2 regions of the Massilia sp. METH4 genome follow, and region 2 is predicted to be linked to the other one. Evidence: riboswitches for the same ligand, from Rfam matches in the RefSeq annotation. Region 2 holds a riboswitch; the other holds the start of a gene.

Region 1 (9,061 bases), 3.2 Mb from region 2:
CAGGATTTCGGCCTGCGGGCAGGCAGCGCGCGCGCCTTCGATCGCCTCGGGGATTTCCATCTTCACATGGCCGGCGGCGTTCAGGACCAGGGGCACGACCAGCACGCGGCGCGCCTGGCGGGCGGCGGCCAGCAGCGCGGCGTTCAGCTCGGGCGGCGCGAATTCGATGAAGCACAGCTCGATGCGCCAGCCCGGCTGGCGGACACGCCACTGGTCGGCGAACTCGCGGATCTCGCGGTTGCCCGATTCCTCGCGCGAGCCGTGGCCCACGATGAGGATGATGTCGTCCGCCGGGCTCGTGGCCGGCTGGATCGGGATGGGTGCGTTCATGCGCTTGCCTTTCTGAATCGATGGGTGAAGGTGGGGTCGTACAGTTTCGAGCGGGCCAGCGTTTCCCAGTGCAGCGCGCCCAGCGTGGGGCTGGCCACGATCATGGCCTGGCTGGCGACGCCGGCGGCGCGGCAGCGCGCCTTGATGTCGGCCAGCGTGCCGCGCAGGATCTTTTCCTCGCCGGGCCAGCTGGCCTTGTGCACCACCAGCATCGGCGCGTCCTCCGGCCAGCCGGCCGCGCGCAGCGCCGTCTCGACCTTGTGCAGCAGCGTGATCGACAGGAAGATGCACAGCGTGGTGCGGTGCGCCGCCAGGCTGGCCAGGTCTTCGCCCTCCGGCATCGGCGTGCGCCCTTCCACGCGGGTGAAGATCACGCTCTGCGTCACCTCGGGCAGCGTGAGCGATTCGCCAGCCGCGGCCATGGACGCCATCGCCGACGACACGCCCGGCACCACCGCCCAGCCGATGCCGGCGGCGGCCAGCGGCCGCGCCAGCTCGATCAGCGCGCCATACAGGCCGGGGTCGCCCGTCTGCAGGCGCACCACGGTGCCGTGCCTGGCCGCCTGCTCGACCAGCCAGGCCGTCATTTCTTCCAGCGTCATGTCCTTCGAGTCACGGATCGCGCAGCCGGGCGGCGCGTACAGGGTGACCGCGCGGTCGACCAGCGAGCCGGCAAACAGCACGGCGCCCGCCTCCGCCAGCAGCCGGCGGCCCTTGACCGTGATGAGTTCGGGGTCGCCGGGGCCGGCGCCCACGAACCAGACCTTGCCCATGTTGTTGCCCGATTCGGCGTTCGTCATGTCGTTGTTACTCCTTGCGTATTTGGTCCTTGCGTAGCTGCTCCCTGCGTGGTTGCTCCCTGCCTCGTTGCTCCCTGCGTCGTTGCTCCCCGCGTAGTTGGTCCCTGCGGTGCGCGCAGTGCCGCAAGCAGCGCCGGCACGGTCCTGGACAGCGGGTGGGCGGCAAGCAGGCCACGCGCCGCCAGTTCGGCGTGCAAGGCGGCCGCCAGCGGTGGGCGGTGGCCGGCCGCTTCGAGCAGGTCGGCACGCGCGGCCAGCTCCGCCGCGGCGCCGGAGACGATGCAGCGGCCCCCGGCCAGCAGGTGGATCTCGTCGGCCCAGCCGAAAGCAAAATCGACGTCGTGGGTGGACAGCACCACCGTCACCTCGCGCGCCGCCAGCCGGTCGAGCAGCGCGGCCAGGCCAGCCTGCATGGCCGCGTCCAGCCCGGCCATCGGCTCATCCAGCAGCAGCACGCCCGGCTCCATCGCCAGCACGCCGGCGATGCACACGCGCTTCTTCTGGCCGAAACTCAGGTGGTGCACGGCACGGTCGGCGTGTTCGCGCATGCCGACCGCGTCGAGCGCCGCCTCCACGCGGGCGCGCACCGTGGCCTCGTCCAGGCCCAGGTTGAGGGGGCCGAACGACACGTCTTCCCCGACATGGGCGGCGAACAGCTGGCGGTCGGGGTCCTGGAACACGAGGCCGACCCGGCGGCGCAGCGCGGCCAGCCCGGCGCGATCGTGGGCGACGGCCCTGCCATCCAGGCGCAACTCGCCGGCGGTCGGCCGCAGCAGGCCGTTCAGGTGCCGCAACACGGTGGATTTCCCCGCGCCGTTGGCGCCCAGCAGTGCATGCCGGCGGCCGCGCGCGAAGGCCAGGCTGCATTCGCGCAGCCCGCCGCCACCCGGGTAGACATGGTCGACGCCAGCCAGCGCGAGGATCGGAACCCCGCTCACCAGCGGTCTCCCAAGGCCAGCGCGACCATCGCGGCGCCCGCCAGCAGGGCCAGCGCGTTCTGGCGGCGCTCATGGGGGAACGCGGCCGGCAGGAAACGCAGCGTGCCCGTGTACGAGCGGGAGTCCGCCGCCGCCTGCAGCGCCGCCGCGCGCTGCCACGACTGCTGCGCCATGTGGCCCGCCAGCATCGCTGTCGAGCGCCAGGCCTGGCGCCAGCCGTGGTGACCCAGCCGTGCGGCTTGCGCGGCCACGCCCTCGCTCCAGGCCTGGCGCAGCACGAACAGCATGCGGTAGCACAGCGCCATCAGGTCGAGCAGCAGTTCGGGGGTGTGCAGGCGGCGCAGCAGTGCCAGCAGGTCCGGCAGCGGCGTGGCCATGACGAAGCCGAGGGAGGCCGCCAGCGCGGCCAGCGAACGCAGCGCCACGTGGCCGACCGCCGGCAGCATGGCGGCGTTCCACTGCCAGCGGCCATGGGCATCGGGGCCGAGCGGCGTCGTGGCGCAGGCGAGCACGAGGAAGCCGAGCGGCGCCGCCGCCGCGGCGAGGAATGCGCGCGGCGGTATGCGCGCACCCAGCAGCGCGGCGAGGACAGGCACCGCGACCAGCATGGCCAGCACTACCGGCGTGCGCGCCAGCCCGGCAGCGACGATGGCGGCCAGCGCGAACAGTGCCTTGGCCGACGGCGCGACAGCGCGCCAACGGCTGGCGTAGGCCGCCATTTCAATCCGCATCGCCATCCACATCGCTACCAACATCGCTACCAACATCGATCCGCCGCTGCGCGCCGGCGCGCTCGCGGCCCACCGACAGCCCGAGCCAGTAGCCGATCACGCCCGCGCCCAGCGCGGCCTGCAGGGCGAACAGCAGCGAGGCGATCTCGCCGCTGGCCGGCTCGAACACGGGCGCGAACCACGGCTCGTAGCCGGGCGCCAGCGCGCCGACCGCCTGGCGCGCCAGGTCGTCGGCACCGCCGAACGCGGCGCCGCCGGCCAGCCACAGTGGCAGCACCGTCAGCAGCACGATCGCCAGCCACAGCACCGCGGTGCGCGCTTTCATGCGGCCTCCTTCGTACCATGCGCGAACACCGGCGCGGCACGCAGCTCATCGCCTTCGAAGCGGGCGATCGCGTTCACCACGAGCACCGTCAGCAAGCCTTCGCTGATGGCGATCGGCACCTGTGTCAGCGCGAAGATGCCGGCAAAGCGCGCCAACGACGCGCCGATGCCGCCGACCGGATCGGGAAAAGCCCACGCCAGTTGCAGCGACGTGGTGGCATAGGTGGCGAGGTCGCCCAGGCAAGCCGCCGCGAACACGGCGATCGAGCGCGACAGGCCCAGGGTGGCGGCCACGCGGAACACGGCATACGCCGCGAAGGGGCCGACGACGGCCATCGAAAATACGTTGGCGCCCAGCGTCGTCAAGCCGCCATGGGCCAGCAACAGCGCCTGGAACAGCAGCACCACGAAGCCGACCGGCACCATCGCGGCGGGCCCGAACAGCAGCGCGCCCAGCCCCACGCCGGTGGGGTGCGAACAGCTGCCCGTGACCGATGGCAGCTTGAGCGCGGACAGCAGGAAGGCAAAGGCGGCGGCCACGCCGAACAGCATGCGGCGCTGCGGGTAAGCGCGCAGGTCGCGCGCCATCGCGCGCAGGCCCCAGGCCAGGAAAGTCGCGGAAACCGCCGTCCAGCCCAGCGCGTGCGCGGGCGGCAGGAATCCTTCCATGATGTGCATTCGAATCCTCCCGTCGAATGGTCGATAAGAGCATCGGCGGGGGATGGATGGACGGTCGAGACGGGGCCGGGGACGGCACGCCGCTTCGACAGCGGCTTCCCGTCACCCCGGGGAACGATGCTGGCATTTCCGGGCCGGTATTCTGGCTCGCCGTCATTCTTCGTCCGCGCCTTCCCGCGATGGCGACATCGCAGTGGCATTGTTGGCGGAGTCCGTCAGGCTTACAGCAGCGGGGGCTGCACCGGAATGACCGCTTGTCGCGGTGTCACCGGTTTCCCGTTTAACGTCTTCCCCGAGGGGGGAAGAACGCACCCAGGCGCGCATCTTAACCCAAAGGCAAGGACGGGCGGAAGTGTTTCCTTGCAGGCCGCGCGCCCTGCCCTGCAAGCCGGGCGCGCGATCCTTCGTTGACCGTTGCCGTGAGCCGCTTCGTCGAGGACATTCGGTTAGTTGCAAATTTCGCAGTCAAGCCGGCGCATCCCGCCATGCTGGGCCGTAGCGCTACCATCAATCGGGCGCCGGTCCATGGGCCGGGCAGGACTACAATGCGACAATGTTCCGCCCGCTCTCGAGCTGCATCGTTGTCCTGCTGGCCGCCGCCTGCGCCAGCCTCGCCGCCGCGCCGCTGCGCGTCGGCGGCTTCGTCGTGGCGCCGCTGGTACTGGGCGACCGGGACCGGCCGATACGCGGCGCCCTGCGCGACTACCTGGAGCGGGAAGTCGTGCCGGCCGGCGTGCCGCTGCGGTGGATGCCCGCAATGTCGGTACACGAGGCGGTGGGCGGCCTGCGTAACGGTTCGCTCGACGTGATGCTCGTGGCCAGCGGCGACGCCCTGCGCGAACCGGGCACGAGGGCGTCCACCTGGACCTACCTGCACTCCCAGCCTCATCTCGCACTGCGCGACGACGCGCCACTGCGGGCCGTGCGCTCGCTCGACCAGCTCGCCGGCCTCGAAATCGCCTGGATCGCCGGTCCGGCCATCTCCGGCGGCTTGCTCAGGTCAGGCGCGCGCTGGCGCCGGATCGAAGGGGCGAACTGGCAGGTGCACGCCCTGCGGCTGGTGCAGACCGGCGCCATCGACGCGGCCTACTTCGAGAACGGCTACTCGCCGCGCTACTACGTCCAGACCATGGGCCTGCCCATGCGCGTACTGCGCCTGCCGATGCCGCCGCGTTCGTTCTTCATGCTGTATTCGGCGAAAGCCGACCGGGACACTATCGCCCGCTTCGACCGCGTGGCCGGCGCGGCGTTCGCGGGCCGCCGCTTCCGCGATTTTCTGGAGAAATATCCCACCGAAGGGATGGCCCCGCGGCCCTGACGCCGGCCGCCCTGCCTTTCCCCTATACCTTGCCCCTATAATATGCCGGGTCCGACACCACGAGACCAGCAACGATGCAAGCACATGAAACGGCCGCCGCGCCAATCGGCACCGCAAGCCCGGCCAGCCGCTCACTGACACGCCAGGACTACAAGACCCTGTCCCTGGCCGCCCTGGGCGGCGCGCTGGAATTCTACGATTTCATCATCTTCGTCTTCTTCGCCACCACCATCGGCGCGCTGTTCTTCCCGCCCGCCATGCCGGACTGGCTGCGGCTGTTCCAGACCTTCGGCATCTTCGCCGCCGGCTACATCGTGCGCCCGCTGGGCGGCATGGTCATGGCGCACTTCGGCGACCTGCTGGGCCGCAAGAAGATGTTCAACCTGTCGATCCTGCTGATGGCCCTGCCCACGCTGGCCATCGGCCTGCTGCCCACCTATGCCGCCGCCGGCCTGGCCGCGCCGCTGCTGCTCCTCCTGATGCGCGTGCTGCAGGGCGCGGCCGTGGGCGGTGAGGTGCCCGGCGCCTGGGTATTCGTCTCCGAGCACGTGCCGGAACGGCGCATCGGCTTCGCCTGCGGCACGCTGACCGCGGGCCTCACGTGTGGCATCCTGCTCGGCTCCCTGATGGCCACCGCCATCAACAGCGCCTTCACGCCCGAGCAGGTAACGCAGTTCGCCTGGCGCATCCCCTTCCTGCTGGGCGGCGTGTTCGGCCTGGGCGCGATGTTCCTGCGCCGCTGGCTGCATGAGACGCCCGTGTTCACGGAGCTGCAGCGGCGCAAGGCGCTGGCCGCCGAGCTGCCGTTGAAAGCCGTGCTGCGCGGCCACCGCCGCGCCGTGGCGGTCTCGATGCTGCTGACGTGGATGCTCTCGGCCGGCATCGTGGTCGTGATCCTGATGACCCCTGCCCTGCTGCAGAAGGTCTACGGCTTCGACGCGCCCACCGCGCTGTCCGCCAACACGGTGGCCACGCTGTGCCTGGCGCTGGGCTGCGTGGTGGCCGGCGCGCTGGCGGACCGGCTGGGTGCGCGCCGCGTGCTGCTCGGCGGCGCGGCGCTGCTGGCCGCCTGCACCTACGCGTTCTACACCACGCTGCGCGCCAGCCCCGAACTGCTGCTGCCGCTGTATGCGCTGCTGGGCTTTGCCGTCGGCGTGGTCGGCGCCGTGCCGGCCGTGATGGTGCGCGCCTTCCCGGCCGCCGTGCGGTTTTCCGGCCTGTCGTTCTCGTACAACCTGTCGTACGCCGTCTTCGGCGGCCTTACGCCCGTGATGGTCACGCTGCTGCTGAAGACGCAGCCGCTGGCGCCGGCGTGGTACGTGATGATGCTGTGCGCCGTGGGCGCGACGACGGCGCTGTTCATCGAGGACCCGCCGCGCGCGGGCTGACCGCGGCGGCGCGCCGGCCGGCCGCATGACCGTTTCACACGTGCCGCGCCGGGGCGGCCAGGCTGCCGCAACGATCATCTTTTTGACCGCTCTTCTCCCGCTGCAGCACTACAATTGACGGTTCGGTGAAACGGCGCGCCGCGTCCGCTCGCCACCGCCATCCACAATCGCAGACCACATGATCATCTCTTCAGCAACCGATTTCCGCGAGGCGGCGCGCCGCCGCCTGCCGCCCTTCCTGTTCCACTACCTCGATGGCGGCGCCGGCGCCGAGCAGACGCTGGCGGCCAACGTGGCCGACCTCCAGCAGGTGAAATTGCGCCAGCGCGTGCTGAAGGGTTCCGAGGAGCTCGACCTGTCCACGGAATGGTTCGGCAAGCGCTATGGGCTGCCGATCGCCCTCGCCCCGGTGGGCTTGACCGGCATGTATGCGCGGCGCGGCGAGGTGCAGGCGGCGCGCGCCGCGTGCAAGCGGCATATCCCGTTCATCCAGTCCACCGTGTCCGTCTGCCCGCTCGCGGAGGTGGCGGCCGCCGCCGACAAGCCGATCTGGTTCCAGCTGTACGTGCTGAAGGACCGCGCATTCATGCGCGACGTTCTGCAGCGCGCCAAGGCGCTCGGCGCCTCGACCCTCGTATTCACCGTGGACATGCCGGTACCGGGCGCGCGCTACCGCGACGCCCACAGCGGCATGAGCGGCCCGAACGGCCCGCTGCGCCGCATGCTGCAGGCCATCACGCACCCGCGCTGGGCCTGGGACGTGGGCCTGTTCGGCCGCCCCCACGACCTGGGCAATATCTCCGCCTACCGGGGCAATCCGACCGGGCTGGCGGACTATATCGGCTGGCTGGGTGCCAACTTCGACCCGGCGATCGGCTGGCAGGACCTGCAATGGATCCGCGACGAGTGGGAAGGCCCGATGATCATCAAGGGCATCCTGGAGCCGGACGACGCGCGCGACGCGCTGGCCTTCGGTGCCGATGGCGTGGTGGTGTCGAACCACGGCGGCCGCCAGCTCGACGGCGCGCTGTCGACGGCCAGGGCACTGCCGGCCATCGCCGAGGCGGTAAAGGGGAAAATGACGATCTTCGCCGACGGCGGCGCGCGCACCGGCACCGACGTGTTCCGGCTGCTCGCGCTGGGGGCGGACGGCGTGCTGCTGGGACGCGCCTTCGTTTACGCGCTGGCGGTGCAGGGCGAAGCCGGCATCGCGAAGCTGCTGGCCATCATGGAGAAGGATATCCGGACCAATATGGTGCTGACCGGCGTGAAGTCGCTGCGCGAAGTGGGGCCGCACCTGCTGGCGCGGTGAGTACGAAAGAGTCAGCGGCGCCAGCGCGCTGGTGTCGGACACCGTTTCCTGATGTCTGACACCGGTTTTCCCGGCCGAAGTCGGCAAGCGCAGAGGAAAACCGGTGTCGGACACCATTTCCCGCGGAAATGGTGTCCGACACCGACGACTACGCCGGCGGGCACCGTCGGGTCATGCCACCCAGGAGAACCCATCCCGCGCCAGCAGCGCGAACGATTCCGCCGGGCCCATCGTGCCGGCAGCGTACGGCCGCGGCTTCTCGGCCAGCGTGGCCCAGCCGTCGATGATCGGGTCGGCCCATTCCCAGGCCGCTTCCAGCTCGTCGCGGCGCATGAAGTGGGTGAGGCGGCCGCGCACCACGTCGATCAGCAGGCGCTCGTAGGCTTCCGCGCGGCGCTCCGTGAAGGCCGAGTGCAGGTCGAGGTTCAGCGCCACCTGCTGCATGTTCATGCCGCTGCCGGGCTGCTTGGCCATCACCTGCAGCTTGATCGCCTCTTCCGGCTGCAGCTCGATCACGAGCCGGTTGGCCACGCCGCCGGTAGTTTCCGGGAACAGCGGGAACGGCGGGTTGGCGAATTCCACCACGATCTTCGACGAGCGGCGCTCCATGCGCTTGCCGGTGCGCAGGTAGAAGGGCACCTTGGACCAGCGCCACGTGTCGACATAGGTGCGCAGCGCCACGAAGGTTTCCGTACTGCTGTCCGGCGGCACGTTCTTCTCCTCCAGGTAGCCGGGCACTTCCTGGTTGCCGCTGGCGCCCCGGATGTACTGGCCGCGCACGGTGTCGCGCGCGATCGTGGCAAGGTTGAAGCGGCGCAGCGAGCGCAGCACTTTCAGCTTTTCATCGCGTACCGCGTCCGGCGCCAGCGAGGCCGGCGGTTCCATCGCTACGATGCACAGCAGTTGCAGCAGGTGGTTCTGCACCATGTCGCGCATCGCGCCGGTGCCGTCGTAGAAGCCGGCGCGGCTGCCCACGCCCACTTCCTCCGCCACCGTGATCTGCACGCTGGAAATGTTCGGCGCGCGCCACAGCGGTTCCAGGATCGAGTTACCGAAGCGCAGCACCATCAGGTTCTGCACGGTTTCCTTGCCCAGGTAATGGTCGATGCGGTAGATCTGCGATTCGGCGAAGTACTTGCCCACCGCTTCGTTGATCTCCACGGCCGAGGCCAGGTCGCTGCCCAGCGGCTTTTCCAGCACCACGCGCGCCTGGCTGTCAACGAGGCCGGCGGCGGCCAGCTT
Region 2 (9,061 bases):
GCAGCACGCCGGCCGCCAGCAGCAGCGCCACCATCGGCCACGACAGGCCGCTCAGCATGGTGCACCCTTGAGCACGAGCGGCAGGCCGGCGGCAACGAAGACGACCCGGTCGCACGCCGCGGCCACCGCCTGGTTCAGGCGGCCCGCTTCGTCCGCGAACGCGCGCGTGACGGCGCCGAACGGCACGATGCCCATGCCCACTTCGTTCGATACGAAGACCACATCGCCATCGTCGCGGGCCAGTTGTTCCAGCAATGCGGCACGCTCTTCGTGAAAGCGCGCCGGCAGGGCGATCTCGCCCACGTCGGGGTACTCGGTGCCGTCCGCGAACAGCAGGTTCGTGAGCCACAGCGTCAGGCAATCGACCAGCACCAGCCGGTGCGGCGCGCGCCAGCGCGCCAGGGTTGCCGCCAGCGCGAGCCGTTCCTCGACCGTCAGCCAATGGCCCGGCCGCGCTGCGCGGTGCAAGGCGATGCGCCTGGCCATTTCGGCATCGCCGGCACCGGCAGTGGCCACGTAGACCACTTCCTTGCCCGACTGCGCGGCCAGCCGCTCGGCATGCGCACTCTTGCCGGACCTTGCGCCACCCAGTACCAGCGTGCGGCTCACGGCGCGTTCCTCGACAGCATGGCCGCCACCGCTTCAGGATTCGACGGGAAGTAGCCGTGGAAGTACGAGGCGGTCAGCGATCCGATCCGGTACACGGCCTCGCCCTGGGCGCCGGACGGGTTCTTGCTCGTGTAGTCCGATACCGGCGCCGCCGTCTCCAGCCGGGAGTAATGGAAGGTGTGCCCGCGCATCGTGCCGTGCTGCGTCGGCATCGCCTGCGGCCCCAGGCCCGCCAGCCGCTGCTGCACGATGACGTTCCCCGGCAGCAGCCCGGCCATCGGCCACTGGCCGGCGCCATCGTCGAGAGTGTCCGCCAGCGCCATCATGCCGCCGCATTCGGCCAGGATCGGCACGCCGGTCGCATGCGCGGCGCGGATCGACGCGCGCCACGCCTGGGCTTCGGCCAGGCGTGGCGCATGCAATTCGGGATAGCCGCCCGGCAGGTAGACGGCATCGGCCTGACGCGGTACCGGCTCGTCCGCCAGCGGCGAGAACCAGGCGATGTCGGCGCCGAGCTTGCGCAGCGTGTCCAGGTTTGCCGCGTAGACGAAGACGAACGCGGCATCGCGGGCGATGGCGACCGTCTTGCCGGCCAGCGCGGCCGGCATCGGCGCCTCGGGCACCGGCTCTTCGAACGGGACGGGGGGCAGGGCGTTCCACGCCGCTTCGTCGAATACGAGCTGGCCGGCCAGTTCGTCGAGGATCGCGTCCACCTCGTCGACTTCGTCCGGCAACACCAGGCCGAGGTGCCGCTCCGGCAGCGAACGGGTTTGCTTCGGCAGCGTGCCGAACAAGGGAATGTCGCGCAGCGAAGCCTTCACCATCGCGGCATGCCCAGGGCTGCCGACGCGGTTGGCGATCACGCCGGCCATCGTCACCGGGCCGTAGTCGCGCAAGCCGTGCACCAGCGCGCCGGCGGTCTGCGCCATCGCGCCCGCATCGATCACGGCCAGCACGGGCACGCCGAATTCGCGAGCCAGGTCGGCCGCCGAGGGCGTGCCGTCGTACAGCCCCATCACGCCCTCGATCAGGATATCGTCCGCCTCCCGCGCCGCCTGGGCCAGCAGCCGGTGGCAACGCTCGCGCCCCACCATCCACAGGTCCAGCGATTCCACCGGCGCGCCGCTGGCGCGGCCCAGCACCATCGGGTCGATGAAGTCCGGCCCGCACTTGAACACGCGCACCCGGCGCCCGGCGCGCGCCAGCTTGCGTGCCAGCGCCGCCGTGACCGTGGTCTTGCCCTGGCCGGAGGCGACGGCCGCGATCAATACCGCGCGGGCGCCCATCACCACTCCGTGCCGGCTTGCGCCGCGATGCCGGCCTTGAATGCGTGCTTGACCACGTTCATTTCCGTGACGGTATCGGCGATCTCGACCAGCTCTGGCGGGGCACCGCGGCCGGTGATGACCACGTGCTGCATGGGCGGGCGCTCAAGCAGGTCGGCGATCACGGCATGCACGTCCAGGTAGCGGTACTTCAGCGCGATGTTCAGCTCATCGAGCACCACCATGCCGATCGCCGGATCGGCGAGGAAGCGCTTGGCCTGTTCCCACGCTTCGCGGGCCTTGGCGATGTCGCGCTCGCGGTCCTGGGTCTCCCACGTATAACCTTCGCCCATCGCGTGGAAGCTCACTTCGTCGGGGAAGCGGCGCAGGAATTTTTCCTCGCCGGTCGACATGGCGCCCTTGATGAACTGCACCACGCCGACCTTCATACCATGGCCCAGCGCACGGATCGCCATGCCGAAGCCGCTCGAGCTCTTGCCCTTGCCGTTGCCCGTGTTGACGACGATGATGCCGATTTCCTTGTCGGCGGCGGCGATCTTCGCGTCGATGATCGCCTTCTTGCGTTCCATGCGCGCGCGGTGGCGCTCGTTCAGTGCCGCGGTATCGTCGGGAGTGCTCATGCGTTTGCCTCGTTGGGAATGAAGATCGTGCGGGCGCCGTGGCGCACCGTTTCGATCGGGTGGTGCAGGTAATCGGAAAGGATGTCGGCTTGCATCACGTCGCCCTTGGCGCCGGCCAGCCAGCGGCCGTCGCCCATCAGCAGGAGAGCATGGGTCGAGATACTGTGGGCCAGGTTCAGGTCGTGGCCGATCATCACGATAGTCTTGTTTTGCTCGCGGCACAGCTTCGCGAGCAGGCCCATCACGCCCACCTGGTGCGCCAGGTCGAGCGCATTGGCCGGCTCGTCGAGCAGCAGCAGCGGCGTGTCCTGCGCCAGCAGGGCGGCGATGGCCACTCGCTGGCGCTCTCCGCCGGACAGTGTGCGCACGTCGCGTGCCGCCAGATCCTCGACTTCCATCGCCGCCAGCATGCTCAGCGCGATGGCGTGATCGTCGCTGTCTTCCCAATAGCGCTTGTCGTGGTAGGGATGGCGGGCGGAGAGCACGGTTTCCAGCGCGGTGTAGGAAAATGCGTCGCTGCGGGACTGCGCGAGGAAGGCGCGCTCGCGCGCCAGCGCTTCGAGCGGCCAGGCGCCGAGCGGGCGGCCCTTCAGCAGTACCTGGCCGCCGTCCGGGTCGCGCAGCCCGGCCAGCGTGCGCATCAGCGTGCTCTTGCCGGCGCCATTGCGGCCGATGATGCTCCAGCATTCGCCATCGGCGACCTGCCAGTCCAGCTTGTCCACGAGGACGCGGGCGCCGGCCGTGAGGTGCAGCTGTTCGGTGACGAGCATCATTTGCGCAAGCGGTGCAGTTGGTAAAGGAAGACGGGCGTGCCGATCAGCGCGGTGACCACGCCGACCGGCAGTTGCTGCGGCGCGATCACGGTGCGCGCCAGCGTATCGGCCAGCACGAGATAGGCGCCGCCAGCCAGGGTGGCGGCCGGGATCAGCACGCGGTGGTCGGGGCCGAATGCGAAGCGGCACGCATGCGGCACGATCAAGCCCACGAAACCGATGCTGCCCGCGGTGGTGACGGCGCTGGCCGTCAGCAGGCCGGAACAGAAAAACAGCCCCTTGCGCAGCGCGCCCACGCGGATGCCGAGCGTACTCGCCGCTTCCGCATGCAGGGCCAGCACATTCATCGAACGTGCCGCACGCAAGGCGAACACCAGGCCACCGGCCAGCACGACCCACGGCAGCCAGCGCAGCGGCGCGCCGGCCAGGTCGCCGATGAGCCAGAACACCATGGTGCGCAGGCGGCTTTCGGGCGCGATCGACAGCATCAGCGTGATCAGCGCCACGCAGGCGGCGGAAAGGATGGTGCCCGTCAACAGCAGCAGGGCGGTGCCGCCCTCGGCGGCGCTGCCGCAGCGCAGGTCGCGCCGGGCCAGGAAATACAGCAGCATGGACACGGCGACGGCGCCGGCGAAGGCGGACAGGTCGACCATCCAGGCGGCGCACATCAGCATCAGCGCGGCCAGCGCGCCGACGGCGGAACCGGCCGAAATCCCCAGCACATAGGGATCGGCGAGCGGATTGCGCAGCAGCGTCTGCATCATCACGCCAGCCAGCGACAGCGTGGCGCCGGTCACGAAAGCGGTGAGCGCGCGGCTCGCGCGCAGGTCGAGCAGGGTGGCGGCCAGCGACCCGGTGCGGCCGTCCAGCAATTCTTGCAGCGCGCCGGGCAGGTCGGCGAGCGGAATGGATACGGAGCCCGTAGCGCCCGCGAACAGCAGGCTGGCGATCGATGCCAGCAGCAGGCCGGCGGTGATTACGCCGGTGCGGTAGCGCAGGTGGGCGGAAAGTGGATGCATGTTCTGCCTGTTGGTGAAACGCCGGGCGCGTCGGCGCGCCCGGCAGCTTAGCACTACTTGATGCCGGCGTTACCTGAAGCCCTTATTTGAAACCATATCGAAGGGCGGCGAACACGTTCGAGCCGCCCGTCTGGTAGAAGCGGGCCAGTTCGTAGTCCTTGTCGCCCACGTTATTCCAGCGCACCAGCGCCGACCAGTCCTGGTTGAAGCGGTAGGTGGCGAACAGGTTCACCACGCCGTAGCCGGCCAGGCGATTGCGGTTGGCGGCATCGTCGTAGCGGCTGGAGGACAGTTGCCATTCCACGCCGCCGCGAAGCGCGCCCATGTCGTACTCGGCGGCGATGTTCGCGTGACGCTTGGCGCGGCGCTGCAGGCGCTTGCCGGTGGTCTCGTCCTTCGGATCCGCGAAGTCGGCGTTCGCCGTCAGCAGCAGCTTGCCCATCTGGCGCTCGGCCGTCAGCGACAGGCCTTCCAGCAGCGCCTTGTTGATGTTGTAGGCGCAGCCCCACTCGTACTTCTCTCCGTCGTTCGGGTATGGGCACGGGCTCGTATTGAGCAGCAGGTTGTCCAGCTTGTTGTGGTAATACACGGCGGCCAGCTGCGTGGTGCCGTCGTCGTAGCGCAGGCCCACTTCGGCATTGCGGCCTTCTTCCGGCTTGTTGTTCTTGTTGCCGTAGCCGGGGTAATACAGCTCGTTGAACGACGGGGCGCGGAAGCTGGTGGCGTAGCTTGCCTCGGCAGTCAAGGCACTGGTGATGCGGTAGCCGTAGCCGACCGAACCGGTGGTCTTCGCGCCGTATTCCGAGTTGTCATCGCGGCGTACGCCCACGTTGGCCAGGTGGGCGCCGCGTTTCAGGCTGTAGTTGGCTGCGACCGAGTTGGTGTGGCGCGCGCGGTTCAGGGCGGCGGTGGAGCCATCCACGTCTTCCTTGCGGTGCTCGTACAGCAGCTGCAGGTTGTCGCCGCCGATGCGCAAATCGTTCTGCCACGTGAAGGTGCTGGTTGTGGTGTCGATCTGGCTGGAGCCGAACGCGCCCACGCCGTAGACCGAACCGGACTTGTCGCGCGACTGCGAAGCCTGCACCAGCATCGTCCAGAACGGCAGGAGCTGGTTGCGGGCATACACCCCGACATTGCTAACCGTTTGCGTACTGTAGGAAGCGAAGTCCTTGCTGTCGTAATCCGACACGGTATCGGTGTAGAAGAACATCGCGCCCACTTCATGACCCGGCGACAGCTTGTACGCCACCTGGCCCGCCGCGCTCTTGCGGTCGTAGCCGTCGTCGTCCGGGTCGAAGTTCGCGCTGGGGCGACGGGTCGACGAGAAGCCGTCGGAGCGCTCCTTGCCGACGGAGAAGGCGTAGCTCAGCCGGTCGGTGCCGCCGGATACGGCCGCATCTGCGGCATAGGTGTCGTGCGTACCGCCGCCGATGGAGGCGGCGATCGATGGCGCCCCGCTGCCTTTTTTCGTGAACAGCTGGATCACGCCGCCGATCGCGTCCGCGCCGTACAGCGTGGACAAGGGGCCGTACACGATCTCGATACGGTCGATGGCCGACAGTGGAATGCCGTTCCAGCTGGCCGAGCCGGTCGAGGCGGAGGCGATGCGGATGCCATCTACCAGCACCACGCTCTGGTTGCCGTTGGCGCCGCGGATGAAGACATTCGACTGGGTGCCAGGGCCGCCGGTGCGCGACACTTCGAGGCCGCGCTGGCGCTGCAACAGTTCGGTGAGGGAACCGGCGCCGGAGTTGGCGATTTCCTCGGCCGAGATGGTGACGGTATCGCTGATCACCTCGCTGGCCAGGGTGGGCGTGCGGGTGGCGGTGACGATGATGGAATCGATGGCGGTGGCCTGGGCGTGGGCCGCCGGCGCGGCAATGGCCAGCGCCAGCGAGGCGAGCGCCGCCTGGGATGCTACAGGAGAGGTCATGGCAAATCTTGGTAAAAGTGGGCAACCGGCCAACGTCCCCGCAGGCCGGATTGAACAGAGCGCACGCCCGGCGCGGCTCCACCTGTTCTGGCCGGTATCCGGGCTGGCGGGCATCACGGTCCGGCCTTCCCATGCGAATTCGCACAGTGGCTGTTGCGGACTGCTGCCGCGCAGTGAACATATTCGCGTTCGCGCGGCTGCCTGCTTACCGTTGCGGGGGCAGCATACGTTGGCCGTGGATACGGCTTCGTATTTCCCGTTTAACTGCGCTCGAGGACTCGGGCGCGGGCACCAAAACCGTGCAATTATAAAGTATCAAGCGGGTATCGAGCGGGTATCGAGCCGCTATCAAGTCGCTGTCAGCCGCAGCATTTCTCCGTAGGCGATGCGGTGCGGGCTGGCCGCGGCGGCCAACGCCGCCTGTTCCAGCGGCGCGCCACCGGCCAGCGTGGCCGCCAGGCGCATGGTGCCGGCGTGGCAGATGACGACGGCGCGTTCGCTGCCGTGCCGCCGGATCGCGCCCATTGCCGCTGCAACGCGGCGCGCCACGGCCAGCACCGATTCCCCGCCACCGGGGCGGTAGTGCAGCAGGTCGGCCGCCCAGGCATCGACTTCCGCGCGCGGGATGTCTTGCCAGCTGCGTTCTTCCCAATTACCGAAATCCATCTCGGCCAGGTTCGGGTCGAGGAGCACATCGGGCGACAGGAGCCGGGCCAGGTCGGCGCAACGGCGCAAGGGACTTGAGAACAGTGGCGCACCGCCGGGCAATCCCGCCGCGGCCAGCATGGCATGCACGCGGGCCAGCTCGGCCGGATCGGGCGCGAGGTCGGCGCGGCCGTAGCAAATGCCGTCCGCCGCGAGCGGTCGCGGATGGCGGACGAGGATCAGCTCCACCGCGCCAGCACGCACAGGTAAAACGCCGCTTCCGTCAATTGCTGGACCGCGCCCAGGCCATCGCCCGTATAGCCACCCAGCCGTTGCCGCAGCTTGCGGCCAAACCATAGCGTGACGAGCGCCATCGCCGCAATGCCGAGCGCGATGCTCCGCCACTCCAGCCAGCCCAGGAGCATGGCCGCCAGCACGGCCGGCACGCAACAGGCCAGGGCGATGGCGAATTCGCCGCCGGTCATCTGCTGCGCCATCGGCTTGGCCTTGCCCTCGGAGCGGGCATAGTCCATCTTCCAGATCAGGCTTGCCGCCATCAGGCGCGAGAGCGGATGTGCGACGCACAGCGCGGCGACTGCGCCGAGCGGCGGCAGGTGGGCCAGCGCCGCGCATTTCACGGCGAGCAGCATGATGATCCCGATCGCACCGTAGGCGCCGATGCGTGAATCCTTCATGATTTCCAGTGCCCGCTCGCGGGTCATGCCGCCGCCCAGGCCATCGCAGGTGTCGGCAAACCCATCTTCATGGAAGGCGCCGGTGAGATAGATGCCGGCGGCGGTGGATAGCAGCACGGCAACGGCCGATGGCAAGACCTGCACCGCCGCCCAGTAGACGGCCGCCGCGGCGGCGCCGACAACGAGGCCGACGAGCGGGAAGTAGCGCGAGGCGTGGTGCAGCCAGTGCGGTTCGAAACCCACCCAGCGGGGGATCGGCAGGCGCGTGAAGAATTGCAGCGCGATGAAGAACAGCCGCACCTGCAGCATCGTTCAGCTCTTCCCGCTGACCTGGGCCGAGTCGAAGGTGGCCATGCGGTTCAGGAAATTGACGGCCGCGTGCAGCAGCGGCAACGCCAGCGCGCTGCCCGTGCCTTCGCCGAGCCGCAGGTCGAGCTGCAGCAGCGGTTTGGCGCCCAGCGCCTCGAGCATCTGCCGGTGGCCGTTTTCATTGGAGCAGTGCGCGAACACGCAATAGTCGAGGATCGCCGGCTGCAACCGTGCCGCCACGAGCAGGGCGCTGGTGACGATGAAGCCGTCGATCAGCAGCACCATGCGGCGCTCGGCCGCCTTCAGCATGGCGCCCGCCATCATGGCGATCTCGAAGCCGCCGAAGGTGGCCAGCACGTCGAGCGGCTCGGTCGTGCCAACGTGCCGCGCCGCCGCGGCCTCGATCACGCGGCCCTTGTGCAGCACGCCCGCCGGCGGCAGGCCGGTCCCGGCGCCCACGCACGCGGCGGCCGGGATGCCCGTCAGCTTGTGCATCAGGGCGGCGGCGGCCGTGGTATTGCCGATGCCCATTTCACCGAAGCCAAGCACATTGCCCGGCAGCGCTTCGGCCAGCACCATGCCGTGGGCCAGCGCTTGCGTGCATTGTTCCGCCGTCATCGCCGGCTCGACTGCGAAGTTGCGCGTGCCGTGGGCGATCTTGCGGTCCGTGAGGCCGGCGCGGGCGCCGAAGTCGTGCGCCACGCCGGCATCGATCACCTGCAGAGCGCAGCCGTTCTGCGCGGCGAACACATTGATCGCCGCACCGCCGGAAAGGAAATTCTCGACCATCTGCCACGTCACGTCCTGCGGGAAGGCCGAGATGCCTTCGGCGACCACGCCGTGGTCGCCGGCGAAGACGAGGATGGCCGGCGCGTCGATCGCCGGCGCCGTGGTGCGCTGGATCAGGCCGACCTGGCGCGCCAGCGTTTCCAGCATGCCCAGGCTGCCAGGCGGCTTGGTCTTGTTGTCGATGGCGTGCGCGAGGCGCGCGGCCAGCTCGGCGTCGGCCGTGGCGGCGATGGTGGGCAGGTTCATGGAACGGGAACGGTAGCGAAAGCCGGAATTATAATGTCGCAATGCGCATCCTCATCATCGAAGACAATCCCGACATCGTCGCCAACCTGTACGGCTTTCTCGAGCCGAAAGGCCATGTGCTCGATTCGGCGGCCAAT

The links. Region 2 has a riboswitch for cobalamin ahead of V6Z91_RS11775 (TonB-dependent receptor). Riboswitches for the same ligand answer to the same signal wherever they lie in the genome.
Region 1: another riboswitch for cobalamin. It lies ahead of V6Z91_RS25745 (energy-coupling factor ABC transporter permease); the one in region 2 lies ahead of V6Z91_RS11775 (TonB-dependent receptor).

The regions. Positions count from the first base shown of each region.
Region 1 is NZ_CP146614.1:5,870,196-5,879,256, forward strand. It holds gene V6Z91_RS25720 (sirohydrochlorin chelatase) at 1-330, opposite strand, end outside; gene cobM (precorrin-4 C(11)-methyltransferase) at 327-1,130, opposite strand; gene V6Z91_RS25730 (ABC transporter ATP-binding protein) at 1,127-2,068, opposite strand; gene cbiQ (cobalt ECF transporter T component CbiQ) at 2,065-2,805, opposite strand; gene V6Z91_RS25740 (energy-coupling factor ABC transporter substrate-binding protein) at 2,789-3,124, opposite strand; gene V6Z91_RS25745 (energy-coupling factor ABC transporter permease) at 3,121-3,801, opposite strand; cobalamin riboswitch at 3,916-4,132, opposite strand; gene V6Z91_RS25750 (hypothetical protein) at 4,355-5,119, shown strand; gene V6Z91_RS25755 (MFS transporter) at 5,194-6,507, shown strand; gene lldD (FMN-dependent L-lactate dehydrogenase LldD) at 6,686-7,819, shown strand; gene zwf (glucose-6-phosphate dehydrogenase) at 7,991-9,061, opposite strand, start outside.
Region 2 is NZ_CP146614.1:2,658,715-2,667,775, forward strand. It holds gene cbiB (adenosylcobinamide-phosphate synthase CbiB) at 1-58, opposite strand, end outside; gene cobU (bifunctional adenosylcobinamide kinase/adenosylcobinamide-phosphate guanylyltransferase) at 52-609, opposite strand; gene V6Z91_RS11755 (cobyrinate a,c-diamide synthase) at 606-1,895, opposite strand; gene cobO (cob(I)yrinic acid a,c-diamide adenosyltransferase) at 1,895-2,515, opposite strand; gene V6Z91_RS11765 (ABC transporter ATP-binding protein) at 2,512-3,285, opposite strand; gene V6Z91_RS11770 (iron ABC transporter permease) at 3,285-4,307, opposite strand; gene V6Z91_RS11775 (TonB-dependent receptor) at 4,390-6,240, opposite strand; cobalamin riboswitch at 6,312-6,551, opposite strand; gene V6Z91_RS11780 (histidine phosphatase family protein) at 6,589-7,149, opposite strand; gene V6Z91_RS11785 (adenosylcobinamide-GDP ribazoletransferase) at 7,125-7,889, opposite strand; gene cobT (nicotinate-nucleotide--dimethylbenzimidazole phosphoribosyltransferase) at 7,893-8,924, opposite strand; gene V6Z91_RS11795 (response regulator transcription factor) at 8,966-9,061, shown strand, end outside.